Linked DNA regions of Crateriforma spongiae. The protein of the gene in region 2 binds, or shares a complex with, the protein of the main gene of each other region. Links are inferred from orthologs where the notes say so. Each region holds a gene or a part of one and is shown on either strand. Other genes may lie near its edges. The genes, in order: smc and HFP54_RS14375.

Region 1 (12,890 bases), 500 kb from region 2 along the record:
GTGGACGCCGATCACCGTGCCGTGACGCCGGATGCGAATCAACTGGTCGACGGACGCCGCGGCAAAGCCATTCGTTTGACCGGTGATGATGCTGTGGTTTTGCCTGGAATGGGCCATTACGAACGCCATCAACCGTTTTCGGTTTCGTTGTGGATCCGATCTTCCGAAACGGACCAGCGTGCGGTCATTTATCGTCGATCTCGCGGTTGGGACGATGCGGGATCGATCGGATACGAATTGACCAAGTTGGGTGACAAGCTGAGTGCCAAACTGGTTCACTTTTGGCCCGGCGATGCCATTTGTGTGGAGACGACCGAACCGATTGCCGCCGACCGCTGGTACCACGTCGCGGTCACTTACGACGGATCCTCCAAGGCGTCGGGGCTGAAGATCTTCATCGACGGATCACCCGCCGACACGAAGGTCGTTCAAGACCATCTGACTCGCAACATCACCCAGTGGCGTCAGGGGTACAACGATTTTGCGATCGGTTCACGTTATCGCGATCGTGGTTTCAAAGACGGCATGGTTGACGATTTTGCGTTGTTCCAGCGCTGTCTGTCACCGATCGAAGTCCGCCAGTGTTTCGACGGGCGGTCATTGTCGGATCGATTGGCGACGTCCCCCGACCAGTGGTCGGCCGATGATCGTCAGCAGATGCTGCAGTATTTCGTTTCTGCGATTGATCCGTCGTGCCGGTCCGCGATGGACGAGTTGACCGCGGCGCGAGAGGAATACGGCGCGGCGATGGACGCGACCGAAGCAATCACGATCATGCGGGAACAAAGCGAACCGCGACCCGCGTATATCTTGAACCGCGGAGTGTATGACCAGCGTGGCGATCAGGTCAGCGCCGACACACCTGAATTCTTGCCGCCGTTTCCAGATTCGGAACCTCGCAATCGTTTGGGGCTGGCCCGTTGGTTGACCGACCCGGATCATCCTTTGACCGCTCGTGTGGTGGTCAATCGGTATTGGCAACTGTTGTTCGGCAATGGATTGGTCCGCACGCCGGAAGACTTTGGGAATCAGGGTGAACCGCCGACGCATCCGGAATTGCTGGACTGGCTGGCACGCGACCTGGTCGACCACGGTTGGGACCTTCGCCGTCTGTTGCGAATGATGGTTCTGTCATCGACGTATCGTCAAACGTCCGTGGTCGATCCGGAAAGGCGTCAAGCGGATCCGGAGAATCGCTGGCTCGCTCGCGGGCCGGATCAACGATTGTCGGCGGAAATGATCCGCGACAACGCGTTGGCGGTCAGCGGATTGCTGGTGCGTGACGTCGGTGGTCCGCCGGTCAAGCCGTACGACGTGGCGTTGGCATACACGCCGTTGCCGGTCGACGAGGGTGCAAAGCTGTATCGACGCAGTCTGTACACATTCTGGAAACGCACATCGCCATCGCCGGTGATGATGACGATGAACGCCAGCAAGCGAGAAGTCTGTCGGGTGCGGCGTGAGGTCACTGCTTCTCCGCTGCAAGCCCTTGTGTTGATGAATGGTCCACAGTTCACCGAAGCCAGTCTGGTCGCTGCGGCGAATTGGTTGGCGGAATTTGACGGTGATACTGACACGATCATCCGCGTGGCGTTTCGTTCGTTGACCGGACGTGAACCGAACCAGCGGGAACAGGAAATCTTAAGTCAGATGGTCGACGAACAGACCGAAATCTATCGATCCGAAACCGATCTGGCGAAACAGTTTGTACAGTCGGCGTCGCACGTGGACACGCCGCCACAGGACACCGCACGATGGGCGGCGGTGGCCGTCATGGTCAACGCGGTCATGAACCTAGATGAATGTGTGAGGCATCAATGAATCCGTCAACTCTTTGCACCGGACATGATACGGGGCTGACGACACGTCGGACGTTTCTATCGCGATTCGGTTACGGCCTTGGTTCGATCGCATTGGCGGACTTGTTAAATGCCGATGGAGCCACCGTTTCGCCTGGGGCTTCTGCCGGCGGTGCGATCACGCCGCATTTCGAACCCAAGGCCAAGCGGGTGATCTTTTTGTTCCAATCGGGGGCGCCGTCCCAGATGGAATTGTTTGATCCCAAGCCGATGTTGAACGAGTTGCACGGTACCGAAATGCCGGCGTCGGTCCGCATGGGCCAGCGTTTGACGGGCATGAGTGCGCACCAGGCCAGTTTGCCGCTGGTCGGTTCGCCGTTCAAGTTCACGCAGCATGGTCAAAGCGGAACTTGGTTGAGCGAACTGTTGCCGCACACGTCGAAGGTGGCCGATGACATGTGCATCATTCGGTCCATGAATACCGAAGCGATCAATCACGGACCGGGCGTGACCATGATGCAAACCGGTAGCCAGTTTCCGGGCCGACCGAGTATGGGATCGTGGTTGTGGTACGGGCTGGGCAGTGAAAGTCAAGATCTTCCCGGATTCGTCGTGATGGTCTCGACCAAGCGTGGCGGGCAGCCCCTGGTTTCGCGGTTGTGGGGCAGCGGTTTTCTGCCAGGCAAGTATGACGGCGTGCGTTTGCGACCGGATGAAAACGCCGTTCTGTATCTGAAGAACCCCGCCGGCGTGGATCGAAAGGGCCGACGATTGGCACTGGAACGTCTGCAAGAACTGCATCAGTTGCAATTGAACGCCACGTCGGATCCTGCCTTGGAAACGCGGATCGCCCAATATGAAATGGCGTTTCGTATGCAGTCGTCGATACCCGAGGTGACGGACATATCGGGGGAGACCGAAGCGACGCTGAAAATGTACGGCGACGACGTTACGACGCCGGGAACGTACGCGTCGAATTGTTTGCGAGCCCGACGTTTGGCCGAACAAGGCGTCCGCTTTATTCAGCTGTATCAACCCGGATGGGATCACCATGGCGGGTTGCCGGGCGGCATCCGCAATCAGTGTCGGATCACGGATCAGGCGACCGCCGCGTTGATCCAGGATCTGAAACAACGTGACATGTTGAAGGACACGCTGGTCATCTGGGGTGGTGAATTTGGACGGACCAGTTACTGCCAGGGCAAGATCGGACCAAAGAACTATGGCCGGGATCACCATCCGCGATGCTTCAGTTTGTGGATGGCCGGTGGCGGCGCCCGTGGCGGTTACACCCACGGCGAAACCGACGAATTCAGCTATAACATCGTGAAGGACGGTGTGCACATTCACGACTTCCATGCCACCGTGCTTCGTTTGCTTGGAATCGATCACGAACGGCTGACGTTCCGATACCAGGGCCGTGATTTTCGTTTGACCGATGTGCACGGACACGTGGTTGACCCGTTGATTGCCTAGCATTCGCGGATCGCCTTATGTGCACGATCGATGGGCGTTGGTCTTTCTTCAGAAGGACTCACCATCGCATCGGAACGTTCGCTAGGTCGCCCAGGAGATGTTCGCATGACGACGCCGCAACGACTTCGTGACTACTATGCCGCTTGGTCGTGGCAAGACGTGGATGCGGTCCTGCAGTTCTTTGATGATCAGTCATCGTTCGAGGACCTGGCCTTCGCCGCCAAGTTCGACGGACTTGATCAGATCCGGTCCTTCATCGAACTGACCTACGCCGGTGCACCGGACTTCGAAGTCCATCCGACGGAGGTCATGGTCGATGGTGACAAGGCGGCTGCGTCATGGTTGATGAGCGGGACGCACCGCGGCGACTTGCCAGGATTTCCGGCGACGGGCAAACGATTTGAGGTCCGTGCCGCGTCAATCATCCAGATGTCCGGGCCGACGATTCATCGGATCGTCGACTATTGGAACCCGGTCGAATTTCAGCGCTCGGTGGGGCTGGCCTGAGAACGTGGGGCATGCGGCCGCGTCGCCGCGGACCTGGCATCGATTTCCAACCCAGCCTGTGGTGTATTCTCTTTCGCTTCCCGAGGGGGTAAGGGGCGTGATCACGCCGTTTCAATCCCGGGTGGGTGTGAATTCCCAACGATGAGGGCGCTGTTTTTTGATGAGTGTGACGAATATTCCGGCGTATTTTGACTAGACTGCCGAGGCTTTGCCAATTGTCTGCGCATGTGGTCTCACTTGGAGCCCACGCCACGGCATCGATTTTTTTGGGCCACCCGGCCATCGCAGACGCTGGACGACTTTTTCGATTTTCTCATCCGGATCCCTCATCTGTGTTTCTCTCCCTCATCTTTCGCCGCACGCCATCGCTTGCGTGCGTGGCCTTGTTGGTTTCCCTCGCGGGTTCAGTCACCGAGGCTGCCGTTTTCGATTCCTTTGATCCCGACCGACATGTGCGGTTCGCCACCGGTGCGATCAGCGTCGGATCGGAGTTGCCGGTCAACAGCGGATTCTTGATTGATCACAACCAGATCAGCGGTGTGGGGATCAACAGCGTGGCCCTGATCACGCCCCAGCACTACGTGACGGCGGATCATGCCGCGACGGGCGTTGCCCAGTTTCGTGGCAGCGACGGGATCGTTCGGCAATACGCCAGCAACGGTTTCACCACGATCGCACGAGGCGGGAACAATACCGACATTCGCATCTACACCTTAGCGTACCCGATCCCCACGGCGCACGGCGTCAAACCGCTCAGCATCGCGACGGCACCTTTCGCCCCCGATTGGATGGACCGAAATCTGTACGTGTTTGGTAAACGCAACGTCGAAGGGACCAGCATGCAAGTCGCCGGGGTGAACGATGTCAGCGTGGTTGCATCCAACGTCGAACTGAACACGGGGCAAATCACTAATTCGATTGAATTCGCTTTCGAACGCGGCACATCAAGTGATGAGATTGGTCTGCAAGGCGGCGATTCGGGAAGCACCACTTTGACGTGGGCGGGCGGTCAATTGGTGCTTGCCGGATTGAACAGCGGAATTCAAACCGGGGTCAGCCCGACCGATACATCAGGGGTGTACCTGAACTACGTCACGTATTTGGGCGGCTACGTCAATGAGATCAATGACTACGTCGGACAGACCGAGTATCAGGGGCAAGCGTTGTCGATCAGCACGATTTCCGTCACCGCCGTTCCCGAGCCCGGAACCCTGTTGGCCTGTGGCGTGATCGCAGGCGTGGGCGTGGTGCGGAACTATCGTCGCAAAAGCAACAAACGCAAGTCGATCGCCTGACCGATTGAATGCACTCCGTGCGGTCAGGCAGAATCATCTCCAAAGCTTTCCGTTGATCGTCGTGATTTCTTCCGCGGAACCATTGAGCGGTGACGATCAGCGTTCGTGCCGATTGCGGTTGAACCGCTAAGCGGCTTCGCCTTCGCTTTCGATTTCGCCCTTCTCATTGACGTCTTCGAAGCGGATCGACACCTGCTTGCTGACGCCGGATTCTTGCATCGTGACACCGTACAGGGTCGTCGCGGCGGTCATCGTTTTCTTGCTGTGCGTGACGACGACAAACTTGGTTTGATCCAAGAACTCGTTCAGCACGGTGACGAAGCGTCCGATGTTTGCTTCATCAAACGGCGCGTCGACTTCGTCCAACACGCAAAACGGGCTGGGGCGGTACTGGAAGATCGCCATCAACAGTGCGACGGCGGTCAGGGCTTTTTCGCCCCCGGACAGCAGCGAATTGCTGAAGCTGGGTTTGCCAGGCGGCGTCGCGACGATCTCCACGCCGGCTTCCAACGGATCCTCGTCTTCTTCCAAAATCAGATCGGCGTTACCACCGCCGAATGACTTGCGATACAGCTTGCGAAAGTTCTGGCGGATCGCTTCCAGCGTGTCCATGAACAAACGGCGGCTGTCGGCATTGATCCGTCCGATGATCCGCTGCAGTGAATCCTTGGCCGCGGTCAGGTCTTGGTACTGATCGTGCAGTTCGTCGTATCGGGTTTGCAGTTCTTCCAGTTCTTCCAACGCTTCTAAGTTGACCGAACCGGTTTTTTGAAGCTGGTTTCGCAATTGGCTAATTTCGCGATCCACCGCTTCGCGGTCTTCCGGCGGTTGCAAGTCTTTGGGCGGTTCGGTGCCGCGCAGATCGATCTCGTAATCCTCCAACAAGCGATCGGCCAGCGTGTCGCGACGCAGCCGAGCGTTGTCCCGCGCGGATTGGATGGAATGGACGCGACCGCCCGCCTGGGCAGCTTCCTTGATCGCCGCGTCGCTTGCCTTTTGTGCGGCTTTCGTGGTCGTGCGAACTTCGTCAGCCGCTTGCGCCAATTGACGGATTTCCGCTTGCTTTTCCTGTGACTGCCAATGCAGCATCGCCAGGCGGCTGTCGGCGTCCAACAATCGCGCGTTGGCTTCGTCGATTCGCTTTTGTGTGGCGTTTGCCTGGTCGCGAACTTCTTGAACCGCCGCTTCGCGTTGATTTTGGTCGCGGTGTTGTTGTTGGATCGTCGCTTGCAGGGCTTCGTGTTTCTGTTCGGCCCTTGCAACGTCGACCGAGACGGCCATCACGTGTTTGGTCGCGTCTTGGAATGCGGTTTCGGCACCGCAAAGGGCCTCGTCCAGATCGGCACCCTGCAGTTCCAGGGTCTCGATACTCTGGCGTCCCTGTTCGATCTCCGATGCAATGCGTTGTAATTCGTCTTGGACTCCCGTCAGTTCGCCTGCGGTGTCTTCGTGCAGTTGTTCGGTCTGTCGGAGTTCGCGTTGTTGGTGGTTCAGGTTTTCTTCGGCGTGACGCGATTCGGCTTTGGCGGCGGCCCGAGCGGTCACGTCGCCACGATGGGCTTGTTCCAATCGGCCCAGTTCGGCCGCCAACTCGTCGACGACTTTGTCCAAGCGATCCGCTTCGGCGACCGCCTCGTTCAATTGAAATTGATAGTGGTCACGTTCACGTGCGGCCGCGTCCAATTCGCTTCGGCGGCTGACCAGACCCGTGTCGGTACCGCCGGGCCCGACAACGATGGTGCCGTCGGATTCCAACAGTTCACCCGTGGTGGCGACAAAACGTAGCCCCGCACCGCTTAGCTTTCGCAGGTTGAATGCTGTCGCCAGGCTGTCGACGATCCACGTATTGCTTAACAGGTGTCGTGCCAGTGGTTCGTCTTCTTCGTCGCACTGCAGCATGCGATCGGCGCGGCCCACGACGCCCTTGATGCCATCCAAGCGGATGCGATCGCCCGGTCGTCGGGTGGGCAATTCATCGATCCGGATCAGTCCGACTCGACTGTTGACCTCGACCTCTTTGTTCAAAATCGCCTGTTGGGTCAGATCGCCGGTAACGACCAAGTACTGGCTACGCTGGCCCAAGGCGGCGTCGATCAGCGGCGCGACATTGACGTCGACGCGAAAACAATCGGCGACCATCCCGCGAACCGTGCCGGCCCACTTGTGGCGTGCGGCATCGTTCTTCTGCGTCGACAGTTCTCGCAGCCGATCCAAAATTGCGCGGACGCCGCCGGAAACGCCTTCCTGTCGTTTCTGCAGATCTTGCAACACGTCCAACCGCTGGCAAACGCCTTCCAAACGCCCGCGCAGTGCGGCAACCTCATCACGTCGGCGACGCGCGTTGCGGCGGTTGTCTTGCAGCTTCGCGTCGGCCAATTCGATCTGCTTGGCACTTTCGGCAATCGACTGGTCCAACTGCGCGACATGTTCCGCTTTGGCCTTGGCATCCTGGCGTGCCATTTCGACGGCTTCACGCGATTCGCCCAGACGCTGTTTCAGCGACTGCAGTGCACGTTCTTGTTCGGTACTTTTCTGTGTCAGTCGTTGTCGGTCGGCTTCCAAATCGGCGACGCGGCGAACCTGGACCAGGTGTTCACGTTGGTTCTCGGTCCGTTTGGTTTGGACGTCGGCGACTTCGGCGCCGATTTCGTCACGCTGCTTTTCCGCTTCTTGATGCCTTTGCGTGGCGCGGTCAAGGTCCGCCTGGTACTCGGCCAAGCGTTGGCCGGCGGAGCGTAATTGTGCGGCGGCTGATCCGGCTTGGGACTGTAACAAACGGATGCGCCGGAGCGATGAAGCTTGAGCCTTTCGCAGGTCTTCGACGGTGGATCGATCGGCGGCGGATCGGCCATCCAATTCAGCGATTTGTCCCAGCCATGCACCACGTTGTTCTTCCGCTTGGCGAGCCACATCGGCGATCGATTGCAATTCCAGTTCGGCGGCTTGGCGTTGTTGTTGCAGTTCCTGTTGTTGAATCTCCAGCTGTTCTTGTTGCTTGATCGCTTCGGCCAGTTCGATCTCGGCCGTCTCAAATTGCTGGGTCAGTTCCTGCCAGTCGGTCCACGCAACCTGGGTGCGAAGTTCACGCAGTCGTTCGGTCGCCTGGCGATACTTTTCCGCTCGCGACGCTTGACCTTTCAAGCTTTTCAATCGCGACGCCACTTCGTCGACGATGTCGCCCAGACGGGTCAGGTTTTGTTGGATGCGGCCCAGGCGACGTTCGGCCTCCGCCTTCTTGGCTTTGAAACGACTGATGCCTGCCGCTTCTTCGAAAATCGCGCGGCGTTCTTTGGCGTTGGCCTGAAGCATCCGGTCGACTTTGCCCTGTTCGATCAGGCTGTACGCGTCGATACCGATGCCGGTCCCGCGGATCAGATCGCGGACATCTTTCAGGCGAACCGCCTGTTTGTTGATCAGGTATTCGCCTTCGCCGCTGCGATACACGCGCCGGGTGACGTGGACCTCCGGGGCGTCGACCGGCAGATTCCCCGAGGAATTATCGAAGATGATCGTCGCTTCGGCAGCGCCCGAGGGCCCGCGAGTTTGCGAGCCCTTGAAGATCACGTCGGCCATTTCTTTGCCGCGCAGACTCTTCGGACTCTGGCTGCCCAAGACCCACTTCATCGCGTCGACGATGTTCGATTTGCCCGAACCGTTGGGGCCGACGACGACGGTGATGCCATCGGGAAAGTCGAACCGAGTGCGATCGGCGAAGCTCTTGAATCCGGACAGTTCGAGCGCTTTCAGCATGCCAGGATCTGTCGACGGCTTCGGAAAAAGGCGGAAAAACGGGGATGATGCGGACCGGTTTAGGTTAGATCAAACGTGCGATCGGGCCTAGGGCGACTGGTCCGCCGTACCCGCACAGGCGGTGATTTGGCCATCGGATCGAACCGCATCATCGCTACAACCCCTACGGTCCACCGGGGATGCGTCCGATCCAGGTTCGGACGGGCCGGCAAATCCAGATGCCCCCTCTGTGGGGCCCGGTTCGGAACGCTGTCATGGGCGGTCGGGACAGGCAAAGTTGATGGATTGGCCCGGACACCTGAACAGATTTTACACGGCCGTTACACGCAGCGTCGGGTCTGTGACAGGGCTGTTTCAATCGATCGCTAAGATTCTCCACAAGCGGCGGTCGGCGTGGATCGAGACAGCGCATCTTGAACACCCGGCCGCTGGTTCACCACGGACTTTTTCCAGGATACAGACTGCATGTCGACCGTCATTGATTCGCCCACCCGAGAATCGGATCCGAAGAAGGCCGATTCGCCGAAATCGCCCAGCCTTGACCAGCATCCCAACCACGGGGATGCCGAAACCGGCGAAGTGGCGATCCCACAGATGGAAACCGACGCGACCGGAATGGCGAAGCCGGATCATGGCAAGCCGACCGCCCAAGAACGACGCCGCCGTGACAACTTGAGTCTGTATGCCCTGGGTTGGCTGGGGCTGGCCCACATCGGATGCCTGTTCGCACCGATGACGTTCACTTGGGCGGGGCTGTTCACCCTGATCGGCCTGCACTGGCTGACCGGTAGCCTGGGGATCTGCCTGGGTTATCACCGGCTGCTGACGCACACCGGCATGAAAACGCACAACTGGGTGCGGTACCTCTTCGGCGGCATCGGATCGCTGGCCGGCGAAGGAAGCCCGCTGGACTGGGTGGCCGATCACCGCAAACACCACGCCCACAGCGACCAAGAGGGCGATCCGCACTCGCCGCACGACGGCGGATGGTGGAGCCACGTGTTCTGGTTGGCCTATCACACCCATGACGGCGACCGCAAAGACTATTTGAACCACTGGGTCCCCGATCTGATGCGAGACCGCGGCATGCGGATTTTGGACAAGATGTTCTTGCCGATGAACTTGGCCCTGGGGGCCGGATTGTTCGGCATTGGGTACGCCTTTGGCGGCCTTTCGCTGGCCACGTCACTGTTCATCTGGGGATTCTGTCTGCGGCTGGTCTTGGTCCTGCACGCGACCTGGTTGGTCAACAGTGCGTCGCACATCTGGGGTTACAAGAACTATGAAACCTCCGATGACAGCCGCAACAACTGGATCGTGGCGATCTTTGCCTACGGCGAAGGCTGGCACAACAATCACCATGCCTACCCACGCATGGCCAAGCACGGGCACAAGTGGTGGGAATTCGACATGACGTGGATGATGATCGTGTTGTTGAAGAAGATGGGGCTGGTCTGGGACGTGGTCGATTACAAGAACGCGGCCGAAAAACGTGCCCGAGCGGCGGCCCAAGCTGACAAAGCCGCGTGATGCCACCTTTTGGGGGTGGCTGTTTGTGCCGGCCTAAGCGTCATTGAGCACCTGCTTGCGGCGTTGGTTTCGCTGCAATTGGCGCCGCGACGGATCGGCCGGTTGCGGTGGTGACGCGGCGTCTCGGGCGGCTAGACTAGGGAGGCGGCCGATACGACGTCGGCCGCGGTAGCGTCGGTCCAGGCGAAGGTGTTGCACGCGTTCGAAGCGACGATTGGCCTGTGACCACGATTTTCACTTGGCGGTAGGAATCAATGGCACAACTGACGATCTTTTTGGGTGTGCTGCTGTGCATCCAAACGGTGTTCGCGTTGTTCGTCAATTCGGCGAAGTATCCCGCTGAATTCATTCCGATGATTGTCGGAATCCCGGTCTTGTTCGTCGGCGTCGTGTCGCTGAATCCACACCGCCGACGACGCATGGGCTGGTTCTTATTGTGCCTGGCGACCGTCGGTTTGCTGTTCAGCAGTGGTTTGTCGCTGCGTTGGTTCGGCCACGCGGCCGATCATCCCGGCGGCGTGATTGCCGTTCGCTTGGCCGGTGCGATGGGTGCTTCCTGCTTGGCCTTGGTATTCATCAGCCTGATGATGTTGCGACGACGGGCCGGTGGAAACGGTGGCGGCGTTTCGCGATTGGCCGATGTATCGCTGACCGATGCGATCCAGCCGCACGGAGACGACCAGGCAGATTCCGAATCCCATTCCGAAACGGCGGGTGTTCGTCCGTTATCCAGCCATGTGGCCTTGCCCGCGGACCGCGGCGAAGTCGGGGTGACCGAATCGGTTTGATCGCGTCTCGCTGAACTCTGCCGGCCAAGTGAATCTAGCCCGAACCCTGGATTCACTCGTCTTTGTTGATTCGACGGGAATGATGGATTCGATGGGAATGCCAAGCGACTTAGAACAGTTCCGCGATCGCAGCATCCGCCGCGGAATCGTTGCCGAAAATGGACGACTCATCTTCATTCGGAAAATCGGCCGGGCCTGCCACTGACGTGACGATAGGTCCAGGGTTCGATTCGCCGGAGACGGCCGACCGATTCAATTCGTTGATGACCAAAAGTGCATCGAACGAAGTCAACAAGTAGTCACCGTTGACATCGTAATATCGACCACTGAATGCATCGGTTTGTGGGTCCAGTGTTTCGTCTTCGCCACGGCGTGAAAGTTCGTTGATCACCAACAATGCGTCCAGCGCGGTTGTGCCCTGCTGGTCATCCACGTCGGTCGGCGATTGCTGGTTCTGGAATTTGGGCGGCTCGTCGTCCAGAACCGATAAGCCGGCCGAATCTGACGTATAGCCTGTGGCCGTAAAGGTCATGTTGTACGAAGCGGTCAGTTGCGCCTGGTCGTCGTCGACCGCGGTGACGTCGATCGTCGTTGATGCCTGACCGGCAGGGATCGTGACCTGCCCTGGCAATGAAAGCCGTCGGTTGGTTCCGCCAACGTTGACCGTCAGCGGTTGTTGGGTATCCGTGTTGCTGCGTGTGACGGTCAGCCGAACGGGGTTGCCGCCTTCGATCACGGAGCCCGACGAAAACGCGGCATCAATCGCTTCGGCATCGGTCACCGCCAAATCGATCGATGCGGCCAAGTAATCGGCGGCGGTGGCTCGAATCGGGGCCATCTGCGTTCCATCCAACAATTGGTCGTCGACCGCATCGATCGGTACCACGGTCGTGGTCTCACCGGCAACGATGGTGACCTGAGCGGGGATGGAAATCTCCGATGCATCGGATTGTAGCGACACAGTGACAGCCGACCCGGTTGCCGATGCCGGACGACTGACTCGCAATTGCGTCGCCCCCGTTCCCGCGTTTTCGGCGATCGTCGTTTGGTCCAGCGCCAGAATCAACTGTGGCGGTGCGGTGACGCTGACGCGGAACGACGCGCTGTCGTTGCCTCCGTCATCGTCGGTAACGGTGACCGTCACGGTGTAGTTCCCCGTCGATTTGTAAACGTGGCTGCCGTTGAAGCTGGCCAACGTTACTCGGTTGGCGTTGCCGTATTGATCGATCGTCGCCGTGCCCGTCGTCGGCGTCGTGTTGTCGCCCCAATCGACGGTGTAAGTGAATGTTTCGTTGGTCGCCGGCGATGCCTTGGTGTTTCGGAAACCAGGATCGCTGATCTTGCCCAGGTCCGTCAGCGACAGCGACTTGTCGACCAGAATCGTTTGGTTACCGACGACGGTCAAATCGGGGGCGACGTTGGTGACCGTCGCGGACCGTTCGTACATCTTTTCGCCCGCACCACTGCCCTGCATCACGATGCTGACCGGGTACGACCCGTCATCGCCATAGTCATGACTGGCCGAAATGGTGCCTTTGGTGCTGTGCACGCCCCAGCCCATGTCGTCCATGGCCGCAAAGTCCAGGGGAGTCATCAGTTTCCGTGTGCCCATGACGATGGTGTTGCTCATCAACGGTTGCTGTCCGTCGCTGACCAAATCGCCACGAAAATGTCCCGCGTCGGCCATGGGGACGTTGCCACCTTGGCCATAAACGGCTTTGGCTTTCGCACCGCCGAAACCGACG
Region 2 (11,507 bases):
CCACGTCGCCCCCAGACCAAATCGGGTTCACCTCGGGCGGCGGTCGACACGCAACCGGGAAGCGACAACAGACCGCCGGCCGCGATGGCTGTGGACAGCAGCCGGCGTCGGTCAAAAATTTGGGCGTTCCGTTGGCGGGAATGTTTCATATCGACACGCGAAGCCGTCGTCGGTTGGTCGGCAAGTTTCACGCAGCCTAGCATCCCGGGCCGGGGGTTGCCCGATCGTTGCCCGCGATGCGGACAACGTCTATCGTGGATTTCGGATGCGAGAGATTGACCGCGGAAACTTGAAACGCGGTCGACTCATTCTGCGCCAGGAAGCGCACGCGAGGGTCCCCGGTTCGACCGGGCCTAATCAGCGATCCCGACGGTTGTCGCAAAGCACCATCGCGTTGCTTTGCCCCATCGGATCGACCCCATCAACCGTTACCAAGCGACCACCGCGGGGACGTTGATGCCGGTCACAACGAATTCGCTGAATTTTTATCGCGACGGTTTTTTGACCGGGCATGTTTTGTGACCTACGTTTCCTTGGCCTCGTTCTGTGAGCGTCCGGACGTGGCCCGACGACAGCATTCCGCCAACGGTTCGTTTGCGGTGTCGTCACCACTTCCCTCCCGAACGACGCTCGCGATCGGATGTTGACTGGTATGGAATCAAATTCGGGTATCGAACGCTTTTTGACTCGCTGGCAACGCGGCCGGCTGTTGGTGTTGGCCGCCACGGGATTCGTGGCTTTGGCGACACTCGGCGGACCGATTGCCACCGTGGTTGCGGACGATCCCGCGGCGGTTGCCTCCGCTGATTCAGCGGACGATGAACAGCAAGTCCTGACCAAGGGCTATGAACTGGAACGGCAACGCATGTGGGCCGATGCGGTTCAGCATTATGAATCCGCGCTGCGTCAATTACCCGACAGTCGCGTGGTGTATCAGCGATTGCTGATCAGCCGTCTGCGTTACGACGTTCATCGTCGATACACCGATCACAGTTTCTTGGCCAGTGTTCGTGACCTTAGCACGGCGCAGGCATTGGATCTGTATTCCGAAACGCTGGCGAACCTGCAAACCCACTACGTCGAAACGGTGGACTGGTCACGCGTATTGCTGCACGGCACCGCGGCGCTGGAGGTGGCATTGGATGAAGAACGATTCATCAACAGCAATCTTCCGGGCGTCGATCGTGAAGCCATCGAACAGTTTCGTTTGAATGTGCACCGTGAACTTCGCGGTCGCAGCACCCAAACACGTTTCGACTTGCGTGCCGCCGTGTCGTTTGTTGCCAACTTGGCGCATGAACGGATCGGATTGTCGGGAACGGCAACGTCGCTGGAATTTCTGTCGGGTGCCATTTCGACGTTGGATCCCTACACACGATTGTTGTCGGGATCACAGCTGGATGAAATGTTTTCCAACATCGAAGGCAACTTTGTCGGCTTGGGCGTTGAACTGAAACCGGCCGATGATCACTTGCAAATTGTCTCGGTCATTCCGGGTGGACCGGCCGATGAAGCCGGCGTGTTGGCTGGGGAACGGATCGTTCGCGTTGCCGATGCGGAAACGAATGTGGTCGATCCCGATTTCGCCGCCGACCTGCTGCGTGGCCCCGAAAACTCCGTCGTATCGATCAGTGTGACCGACACCGCGGGCCGTCGGCGTGATCTGCAAATCACCCGTCGCCGTGTGGATGTGCCTTGCGTGGAAAACGTTCACTTGGTCGACGTGACCAACCGAGTCGGCTATTTCCGGCTGACCAATTTTCAAAAGACGACCCGACGCGAAGTCGAACAAGCGGTGATCGCGCTTCAGGGCCAAGGCATGCGTTCGCTGATCATGGATCTGCGGGGTAATCCGGGCGGTTTGTTGACCGCGGCCGTCGAAGTCGCTGACCGTTTCCTCAGCGACGGTGCGATCGTGACCACGCGTGGTCGCAATGCAAAGGAAAATTTCGATTACCGGGCACACCGCAGCGGCACTTGGAATTTTCCGCTGGTCGTCCTGATCGATGGCAATAGTGCCAGTGCCAGTGAGATTTTCGCCGGTGCCATGTCCGACCGAGGTCGTGCCGTGGTGGTCGGATCAACCAGCTATGGCAAAGGCAGCGTCCAGGGCGTGTTCCGGATGCGTTCGGCGAAGTTTGGACTTTGCTTGACGACCGCCAAGTTTTATTCGCCCAGCGGTCGTGCGATCAGCCAAAACGGCGTCCGACCGCACGCCGAAGTCAGCGACCGACACATCACCGGACGTCCGGACGACCAGGGGCACATCATCGGTGACGATGAAGACGCAGTGCTGCAACACGGCATCGCACAACTGGCCGGCCACGGCGGCAACTTGGTCAGCAGCCGTCCGTCACGCTAATGCAATGAGCCAAAACACGATGAACGCCGACTATGGCATCATCGTGTCGATTTGACCGGCGTCAAATGATGCCGCCGTGGGTACGGATCGGCGTCAGGTGGCTGGGCGAATCCAGGAACCAGAAACGTTCCCACTCTTCCATCATCGAACGCAGGTCTTCCGACGTGTACAGCAGTTGCTGGACGCGGCGTTCGGGACGAGCGGAGTAAATCGGCACAAAGCATCCGACGGTCGTCGACAGACAGGCGGTCAACAGGGCCAGCTGAAAAAGGCGTCGCATCGACGTTCCTCCATGAACGTTAGGGCTTACTGTGGATCGGAAAGGTCATCCCAGCGACCGGTCGGTCGCCCCGCCGATGCGTTCGGTGCCGCATCGGGGTGGACGTTTGGTTCGGGGCGGTTGTCGTCACCGGCGGTGGCTTCGGCGGCTTTCTGAGCGGCACACTGGTCCAATTCTCGGACGCGTGCTTCCATGAATTTGCCGGGCTTGAAGGTCACCACGTGTTTGCTGGGAACGTCAACCTGTTGGCCGGTCCTGGGATTGCGCGCCTTGCGGGCCGCCCGCGGTTTGACTTCGAACACGCCGAAGTTCCGCAGTTCAATCCTTTGATCCCGAACCAGACAGTCGACGATCGCATCGAACGTTTTCTGGACGATTTCCTTGGTCTGTTGTTGAGTCAGCCCAACCTCTTCGGAGATCGTTCGCACGATGTCTTTTTTGGTCACGCTGGACTCCTCCCGCCGTGCCCTTCCGATGGGCCGCGATCGTTGTAAACCCTTGACTGCGAATAACTTAACAAGGTTCGCAGTCTAGGCGGCTCGTTTCCGAGCGTCAAGATCGCCCCCGGTCGGACTTGCGCCGGCAGGATGCTTACGAACTAGTCTATCGACCGGAATAATCGGAAATCTTGAAACAATCGTGCGAAACAGTTCCACCGGCGAGGTGGAAAAGAATCGCTCAGACGCGTTTGGCGTTTTTGGCCGTTTCTATCTGGTCCAACGAGTACAGCTGGCCGGTCCCCGCGCCGGGACATTCGGCACAGGTTTCCCGCCAGTCGTCTGGCGAAACCAAATTGCTGGACCAGAACGGCCACGTCCGGCACTGAATCGGTCGGCTTTGGTAAACCATGCAGCGACGCGTTTTGGGATCTAGCAATATGCAATCGCCGTCGGCATATTCTTTCAGGCTGCGACGACGTCCGACGCGGCGAACGAATTGTTCTTCGAAGGCGTCGACATCCAGATCCATCGCGCCGGCCATGCCACGAATTTCGTCATGATTGACGAAGACGAACCCGGGATCACCGCTGCAACAGTACCCGCATTGCGTGCAGGTGAATCGCAGGCCATCGGCGTACCAGGGGGCGGGCGAATCGGAATTGCTGCGATCGGATTCGGGCATATCGGATCAGGATTCACGGTTGCACGGGTGTCCGGGCAATCCCGGCCGACAATCGTTCACCCTAACGCTTTTGTGGGAAAATCGCTGCGCCCCGGTGCTGTGGCAAATTGCTGCAGCGCCGCACAAAGCTGGCGGTCCGGTATCGATCGAAGGCAGTGATCGAGTCAAGCGATCGTTCGGCGAACGGTTTTGAAAAGCGGCGGCGCGAATCAGTATCCGGCAGCGGGGCTTCGCCACTGCAGACCATCGGCGCTCGGGGCGGTCGATGGCGGCATCGCCGATGGTCCGGTCGCCGGTGCCCCGGTACCGTTCCAGTTGCCAGATGCCGGCTGATTCATCGGCACGCCATTGTTCATCGGGGCTGCACCGCTCATCGGTGCAGCGGCCGCTGTGCCGATCGGATTCAGTTGTGGCTGTGCGGCCATGGGTTGCAACGTCATCGCGGGCATCGCGTCGGATCCGATCGGTGCGTAACCGTTGGGACTTTGGTGCGACACGGGGACGACGCCCGACGCCGTGTTCACCGTGCTGGGGCGATAGCCGGGCGGCGGTGGGGCGTGAGTCAGATCGATCGCCGGCATCGCGCCGGCGCCAAGCACCGGCGGCGTTAAGTCGACGGCGGCACTGGCGACACTGTTGGCACCGCCGGCGGCCGGTGGCGTCGCGACGCCCGACCCGATCGGTTGTCCTCCGGTGGCGGCAAATCCCGACGGCGCGGCGCCGTAGGTGGATCCCACCGTGGGTGCCCCGCCCATGTAATTGTTGGGAACGCCGCCCGCCGAACCGGTCGCGGGCGGGCTGACGCGTGTGCCCTGCCCTGTGAACGGCACCAGGCTGGGCGCCGGGATGCTGCCATTGGGTGTGGTCAGCGGCTGCAAGGCACCGGTCGTCGTGGTCGTGGTTTGCCGACAACCCGCGATAAAGCTTGGCAAGAAAAATGCGGCGACCAGGCACACCAGGCATTGCACCGGAGTCACGGTGCGGCAGCGGATGAAAGATCGCGTGTTCGATCGAACTGACATGACGGCAACCATCACGGGCATTTCGGAAGACTTTCGGTCGGTTCAGACTTGAAAACGACCGGGTGTCGGCCGTTGCCATGACCGGCTTTAACAAAAACCCGAAAAACGTCGAAACCCCAGTCGCGATTTGGATTCACCTGCACCGCCAGCGCCCTGCCGGGACGCTTTTTCATTCGGCTGATCTCGTCGGTTCGGCCCGTCGGATGGAGGCGTGTCGGATCGGCGACGATTCGTCTTGAGCCGAAACCGCAATTTTTCTAGGGTTCCGACGTGCCCGCCACCGCTGGACGGCATCGGATGTTGAATGTTTCCGGCTTTTGCCGTGAAAACCTGGGTCGTTCGTTCCGAAGTGGACTCGACCAAGGTGCCGGCGATGCGTGTGGCAAATCAACGCGGAATATCGAAGGGTGATTGGATGCCCTTGGACAGATCCACGCCGAGTAGACGGTTCAAAGGAGTGACCGGAATGCCATTGGAATTTGCCGTACTTCGTCCCTGGATGGTGACACTGGTCCGACGATTGGGGCTGTCCGTTGTTGCCGCGATGGTTTTCATCGCCGCTTGGGACAGGCCGGTCGTGGCGCAACAGGCGTCGACCGCAGCAGCGACTGCACCTGCGACCGCCGGTGGAAAGAGTCGTGTGGTGGCGACCGTCAACGCCGACCCCATCACCGAGAAGGTCTTGGCCGACGAAACGATGCGACGCTACGGCAGCGACATCGTCGACGCTATGGTCAATCGTTATCTGATTCTGCAAGCATGTCAGCAACGTGGCATCGAAATCACCAAGCAAGAAGTCAGTGACGAAATCGCTCGACAGGCTGCCAAGTTCCGCTTGGACATGGGCGGGCTGTTGCAGTTGTTGCAAGAAGAACGCAATGTCAGTGCCGCTGAATACAGCAACGATGTCGTCTGGCCCATGCTGGCGCTGCGACGGTTGGTGGCCGACAAGATCGAAGTCACCGAAGAAGAATTCAACAAACAGTATCTGGCTCGCTACGGCGAAGCGGTCAAGTGCCGGATGATCGTGACAAAGGATCGCCAGAAAGCCGAACAAGTGCTGGCTCAAGCCAAAGCCGATCCGGCGAAGTTTGCCGAACTGGCCAAGAGTTTCAGCGAAGACGAAATCAGCGCCAGCGTCGGTGGTTTGATTCCGCCGATTCGCCGCTACACCGGACAGCCGGATTTCGAAACCGCCGTGTTTGATCTTCAGGACGGCGGAGTCACTGATATTCTGCAGGTCGGCAACGAATGGATGATCCTGCAAGCGGTTCGGCGCATTCCCGCCGCCACCCCGGCACCCCAAGCCATCCCCGCGATTCGCGAACAAATCGTTGACGAAATCCGCGACGAAAAAATTCGCGTCGCCGCGGCCGGTTTGTTCGAACAACTGCAAAGCGAAGCCAACGTCAAGAAAGTCTTCGGCGATCCCGCGGCGGAAAAACAGCATCCCGGTGTTGCCGCCTTGGTCAACAACCAACCGCTGACGATTGCACAGGTTGCCGAAGAAGCGGTCCGTCGCCACGGCGAAGAAGTTCTGCAAGGCGAAATCAATCGTCGGCTTTTGACGCAAGCTCTTCGCAGCAATGGCGTCACTGTTGCCGCCGCCGACCTGACCGCCGAAACCGAACGTGCCGCGATCGCGTTCGGGTTCACCAAGCCCGACGGTTCGGCCGATATCAAAAGCTGGCTGCAATCGGTGGTTAGCGATGGCGACACGACCGAAGACATTTACGTTCGCGATGCCGTTTGGCCCAGCGTGGCCCTGCGTAAGCTGGTCGAATCGGAGGTCCAATTGACCGACGAAGAACTGAAACGCGGATTCGATTCCGCTTACGGACCTAAGGTGGAAGTCCTGGCGATCGTCTTGGGCGATCAGCGAACGGCGCAAAAGGTTTGGCAGATGGCTCGTGACAACCCGACGCCGCAGTTCTTTGGCGAATTGGCCCAACAATACAGCATCGAACCGTCGTCGGCGTCCAACGCCGGGCTGGTGCCGCCGATCCGCAAGCACGGTGGTCAACCGGCGATCGAAAAGGAAGCCTTTTCGTTGAAGCCGGGGCAACTGAGCGGAATTGTGGCCACCGGTGACAAGTACATCATCATGCGTTGCCAGGGTTTCACCAAACCGGTTGTCAGCGATTTCGAGGCGGTCCGCGAAGAACTGGTTCGCGACCTGTCGGAAAAGAAATTGACCCAGGCGATGGCGTCGAAGTTTGACGAGCTGAAGGAAAACGCCAGCATCGAAAACTTCTTTGCGGTCGCTAAAAAGGCCGCGGCGACCACCCGTCGCTGATCGTCCGAAAGCTAGATCTTTCAGCGCTGTTGACGGCTGCCCCGAGCCAAACCGTCAGCAGCGGAACCGAACGATCCCCAGCCGACCCGATTGTGGGGTCGGCTTTTTTTTTGGCCCGAAAATTGGCCACCGGGCGCGGCCGGACGCTTCCCTGAAACCGGATCAGGTGTCTAAGTTGACATCGATTGCCCGTCGTGAATTTCTTGTTCCAGCGGCCCAGCCATGTCCAATACGTTCAATCCAGACACACCCAATATCGACGCACCGGCGATCGAACCGCCGACTACCGATCCGCCGCCACACCCGTTCGAGGTCAGCTTTGCTTCGCGAGTGCATCGGTTGCCGCCCTACATGTTTGGGCGAATCAACAATTCGCTGTATCAAAAACGACGTGCCGGCGACGACGTCATCGATCTGGGCATGGGCAACCCCTCCGATCCGCCCGATCCGGTCGTGATCCAAAAGCTGGCCGATGCCGCCGCCGATCCGGGCAACCACGGATACAGCAAGTCCAATGGGATTGCCAACCTGCGTCGCGAGGTGGCCGGAAAATACCATCGCAAGTACGGCGTTCGGCTGGATCCGGAACACGAGGTGATCGCCTGCCTGGGTTCCAAGGAAGGGTTTTCGCACATGTGCCTGGCGCTGATGGGCCCCGGGGACACCGCGATCATTCCGTCGCCCTATTTTCCGGTGCACATGTACGGCGTCATCTTGGCGTCGGGCAATGTCGTGGCGCTGGACGTCGCCGATAGCGAGAAATTTCTAAGCAACGTTGCTTACACCTGCGAAAACATGACGCCGGTGCCCAAGGTGCTGATCGTCAATTATCCGCACAATCCATCCAGCGCGGTCATTGAGCCGGAATTCTTCGTCGAAGTCGTCCGCTTGGCCAAAAAGTACGGCTTGATGGTCATCCACGATTTTGCCTACGCCGACGTCGCCTTTGATGGATACCAGCCACCCAGCTTCCTGAGCGCACCGGGTGCGAAGGATGTTGGCGTCGAATTCACGACGATGAGCAAGGGCTACAACATGGCCGGTTGGCGAGTCGGCTTTTGCGCGGGCAACGCGGAAATGATCCGCGGTCTGGGCACGATCAAAGGTTACTACGATTACGGCATGTTCCAGGCGATCCAAATCGCGGCCATCGTTGCGCTGCGGGCCACCGAGGCGACGGTGGAAAATCAATCGCTGATCTATCAGGGCCGGCGCGATGCCTTGGTCAGCGGGCTGCGGCGTTTGGGATGGAACGTCACGCCACCCAAGGCCGGCATGTTCGTCTGGGCGGAAGTCCCCGAACCCTGGAAGTCGTCGATGTCGACGATGGACTTTGCGATGAAGTTGTTGGAAGAAGGCAACGTCGCGGTCAGCCCCGGCAGCGGATTCGGCACGGCCGGCGAAGGCTATCTGAGGATGTCGTTGGTGGAAAACGAACAGCGTTTGCGTCAGGCCGTCCGCCAGATCGGCAAATGCTTGTCTCAAAGCAAAACGCCCGCTTGCACCTGAGTTTCACTCTTTCGGGATGCCGGCGTCAGGTCGGCCGATGGCCTAGGTTGCTGATTCTTCATCACTTTGCATGGGGCGGGTTTCTTCGCCGCCTTGTGTCGGTTCAGGGCCGGCTTGACCGCTGGTCGGCGTTGCGGCCGGACTGGACTTGGGCAAATTCGTGTTGTCCAAGCCTTCGGCGGAATAGTTGTCCACTTCGTGCACGGCCAAGTCGTCGCTGTAGTGGTCGGTGCGGACCACATAGACTTCGCCAAAGTCGTCCTGTTCGACCGCCGCGCCGTGGTGGCGGGTCAATTCCAGCGTGGCCAAGAACCATCCGATCAACGCCGATTTGTGTTCTCCGCCGGTGACCAAGTCGATCAGCGGGATTCGCGGATGGTCACGTAATTGGGTGTGAATTTGTTGCATGTACACGTGAATCGGCGTGTCGTCATAGATCACCTCCGTTGGCGGCGGGCCGGCCGATTCCCGCATGATGCGACCAAACGCGCTGACCAAATCCCAGATTTCCAGATCGACGATCGGCTGGTCGCCCGGGTCGACGCGACGGCTGGGCAGGTCGTCGGACATCCGCTCGAACCTTTCCTGCCACCGTTGGCTCATTTCATCCAGGACGGCGGCCGCGTCGCGGATTTCCTTGTACTGCAGCAACCGTTCGATCAGTTCGTCTTGCGGGTCCTCCAGGGTTTCGTCTTCGGTTTCCTCGACGATTTTTGGCAGCACCGCATGGCTTTTCATTTCCACCAAGGTCGACGCGAGGTCCAGAAAATCCCCGACGTCGCCCAGGTCCAGGGCTTTCAGGATGTCCAGATATTCCAGGTACTGTTGGACGATTTTCGCCAGCGAGATCTGTGTCAGGGCCACCTCCTGGCGGCGGACCAAGTACAGCAGCAGGTCGATCGGACCACGATAGGCGGGCAAGTCGATGCGAAAATTCATGTCGATGTCGTGTCCGTTCGGTTGCGGCCGGGCGGTTTCCCGCTCCGTTGTCGGCCCACCCTGTGATCGGCCCGGCGGATTCCCGCCCTTGTGACTCCTGCGACCCAAAATTATCATGCCCGGCTTGGTTTTGGCACGTCCATTCCAGGCGAATCCGACTCTGGGCCGGGCAGCGACGTTTCGGCGGTCTTTGCGACGCCGGTCGACTCGACGCCTTCACACAATATCGCCTTCATTTCCAATCATCGCCCAACCATGTCTAACCCTCCGCACCGTCACGTTTTATCGGCTCTGGTCCAGAACGTCCCCGGCGTGCTGGCTCACATCAGCGGCATGCTGGCCTCGCGTGGCTACAACATCGATTCGCTGGCCGTCGGCGAAACCGAAGACCGACGATTGTCACGCATGACATTTGTCGTGGTCGGCGACGATCGCGTGGTCGAACAGGTACGGAAACAGCTAGAAAAGATCGTCACGGTCGTCCGCGTCCAAGACATCAGCAGCCGCGATTTCGTCGAACGCGATCTGTTGCTGGTCAAAGTCAAAGCGCCCGCCGGCCCGAAACGCAGCGAAGTCCGCGAATTGGTGGACATCTTCCGCGGTGCGATCGTCGATGTCGGTCCGGAAGAAGTGATGATCGAAATCAGCGGTCGGGAAAACAAGGTCCAAGCGTTTATCGAACGCATGCGTCCCTACGGAATCGTCGAACTGGTCCGCACCGGTCGCGTCGCCATGGTCCGCGGTGCCAGCGGACCGGCCATCACCGAAGAACCGCCGACGTCCGACGTCGGTACGATTCGTCGCTTCACGACCGCCTGAATACCTCCGCAAATACAACGTTTGATTCGGCGGCCACGGTCGCCGATCTGCCTTCCGTGCGATCGCTATCTTTCTCGTTGCGGCACGTTCGATTGTGCCACACCGAATCGATCGTCCGGCCCATCGTCCAACTGAATGCCCGTTTTCCACTTCTCCCACGAACGATAGATCAACATGGCCGCAACGGTTTATTACGACAACGATGCCGACCTGTCCCATTTGAAGGGCAAGAAGATTGCCATCTTGGGATACGGTTCCCAAGGTCACGCCCAAGCTCAAAACCTGCGTGACAGCGGCTGTGACGTTGTCATCGGTCAGCGTCCCGGTTCGGCCAACTATGACTTGGCCGTTTCGCATGGATTCAAGCCGATGTCGATCGCCGATGCGACCAAAGCGGCCGACGTGATCAACATCTTGTTGCCCGATGAAGTCCAAGGCGACATCTATCGCGATTCGATTCGCGATAATCTGACCGAAGGCAACATCCTGATGTGCAGCCACGGTTTCAACATTCACTTCGGCCAAATCGTGCCGCCCGCCGGCATCGATACCATGCTGGTCGCCCCCAAGGGCCCCGGGCACTTGGTCCGCAGCGAATACGAAAAGGGTGGCGGTGTCCCCGCCCTGTTGGCCCTGGGTGATGGTGCCAGCGATGAAACCAAGCAAATCGGTTTGGCCTACGCCAAAGGCATCGGCGGCACCCGCGGTGGTGTGATCCAAACCACGTTCGCCGAAGAAACCGAGACCGACTTGTTCGGTGAACAGGTGGTGTTGTGTGGCGGCGTCAGCGAACTGGTCAAAGCCGGTTTTGATACGCTGGTCGAAGCCGGTTACCAGCCGGAAATGGCCTACTTCGAATGCATGCACGAGCTGAAACTGATCGTCGATCTGTTGTACGAAGGCGGGCTCAGCTACATGCGTTACAGTATCAGCAACACTGCTGAATACGGTGACTACAGCACCGGACCTCGCATCATCACCGACGAAACCAAAGCGGAGATGAAGAAGGTCTTGCTGGAAATCCAAAACGGCACCTTCGCACGCAACTGGATCTTGGAGAACCGTGGCGGTGCTCCGTTCTTCAAGGCCACTCGTCGCCGTGAACGCCAGCACGGCGTTGAACAAGTCGGCAAGGGTTTGCGTCGAATGATGAACTGG

The links.
Region 1: the proteins of HFP54_RS14375 (region 2) and smc are in contact, whole or in part, in a crystal structure (PDB 3ZGX), measured with the Bacillus subtilis proteins. The link is inferred for Crateriforma spongiae from one-to-one orthologs.

The regions. Positions count from the first base shown.
Region 1 is NZ_JAAXMS010000005.1:560,778-573,667, forward strand. The notes cover bases 5,004-9,215. They hold smc (chromosome segregation protein SMC), read right to left. Parts: upstream 8,828-9,215; coding sequence 5,204-8,827; downstream 5,004-5,203. Other genes in these bases: HFP54_RS16035 (hypothetical protein), read left to right, coding at 5,004-5,077. Also shown: HFP54_RS16020 (DUF1553 domain-containing protein), read left to right, coding at 1-1,821; HFP54_RS16025 (DUF1501 domain-containing protein), read left to right, coding at 1,818-3,275; HFP54_RS16030 (ester cyclase), read left to right, coding at 3,381-3,782; more of HFP54_RS16035, read left to right, coding at 4,115-5,003; HFP54_RS16045 (acyl-CoA desaturase), read left to right, coding at 9,293-10,357; HFP54_RS16050 (hypothetical protein), read left to right, coding at 10,612-11,145; HFP54_RS16055 (dockerin type I domain-containing protein), read right to left, coding at 11,255-12,890. UniProt on the Bacillus subtilis protein: Required for chromosome condensation and partitioning.
Region 2 is NZ_JAAXMS010000005.1:55,255-66,761, forward strand. What follows is about bases 7,583-10,411. They hold HFP54_RS14375 (segregation and condensation protein A), read right to left. Parts: upstream 9,531-10,411; coding sequence 8,634-9,530; downstream 7,583-8,633. Other genes in these bases: HFP54_RS14370 (aminotransferase class I/II-fold pyridoxal phosphate-dependent enzyme), read left to right, coding at 7,583-8,591; ilvN (acetolactate synthase small subunit), read left to right, coding at 9,786-10,349. Also shown: HFP54_RS26200 (NHL repeat-containing protein), read right to left, coding at 1-191; HFP54_RS14340 (S41 family peptidase), read left to right, coding at 653-2,362; HFP54_RS14345 (hypothetical protein), read right to left, coding at 2,424-2,642; HFP54_RS14350 (HU family DNA-binding protein), read right to left, coding at 2,669-3,088; HFP54_RS14355 (YkgJ family cysteine cluster protein), read right to left, coding at 3,321-3,764; HFP54_RS14360 (hypothetical protein), read right to left, coding at 3,974-4,786; HFP54_RS14365 (peptidylprolyl isomerase), read left to right, coding at 5,253-7,082; more of HFP54_RS14370, read left to right, coding at 7,305-7,582; ilvC (ketol-acid reductoisomerase), read left to right, coding at 10,524-11,507. UniProt on the Bacillus subtilis protein: Participates in chromosomal partition during cell division. May act via the formation of a condensin-like complex containing Smc and ScpB that pull DNA away from mid-cell into both cell halves.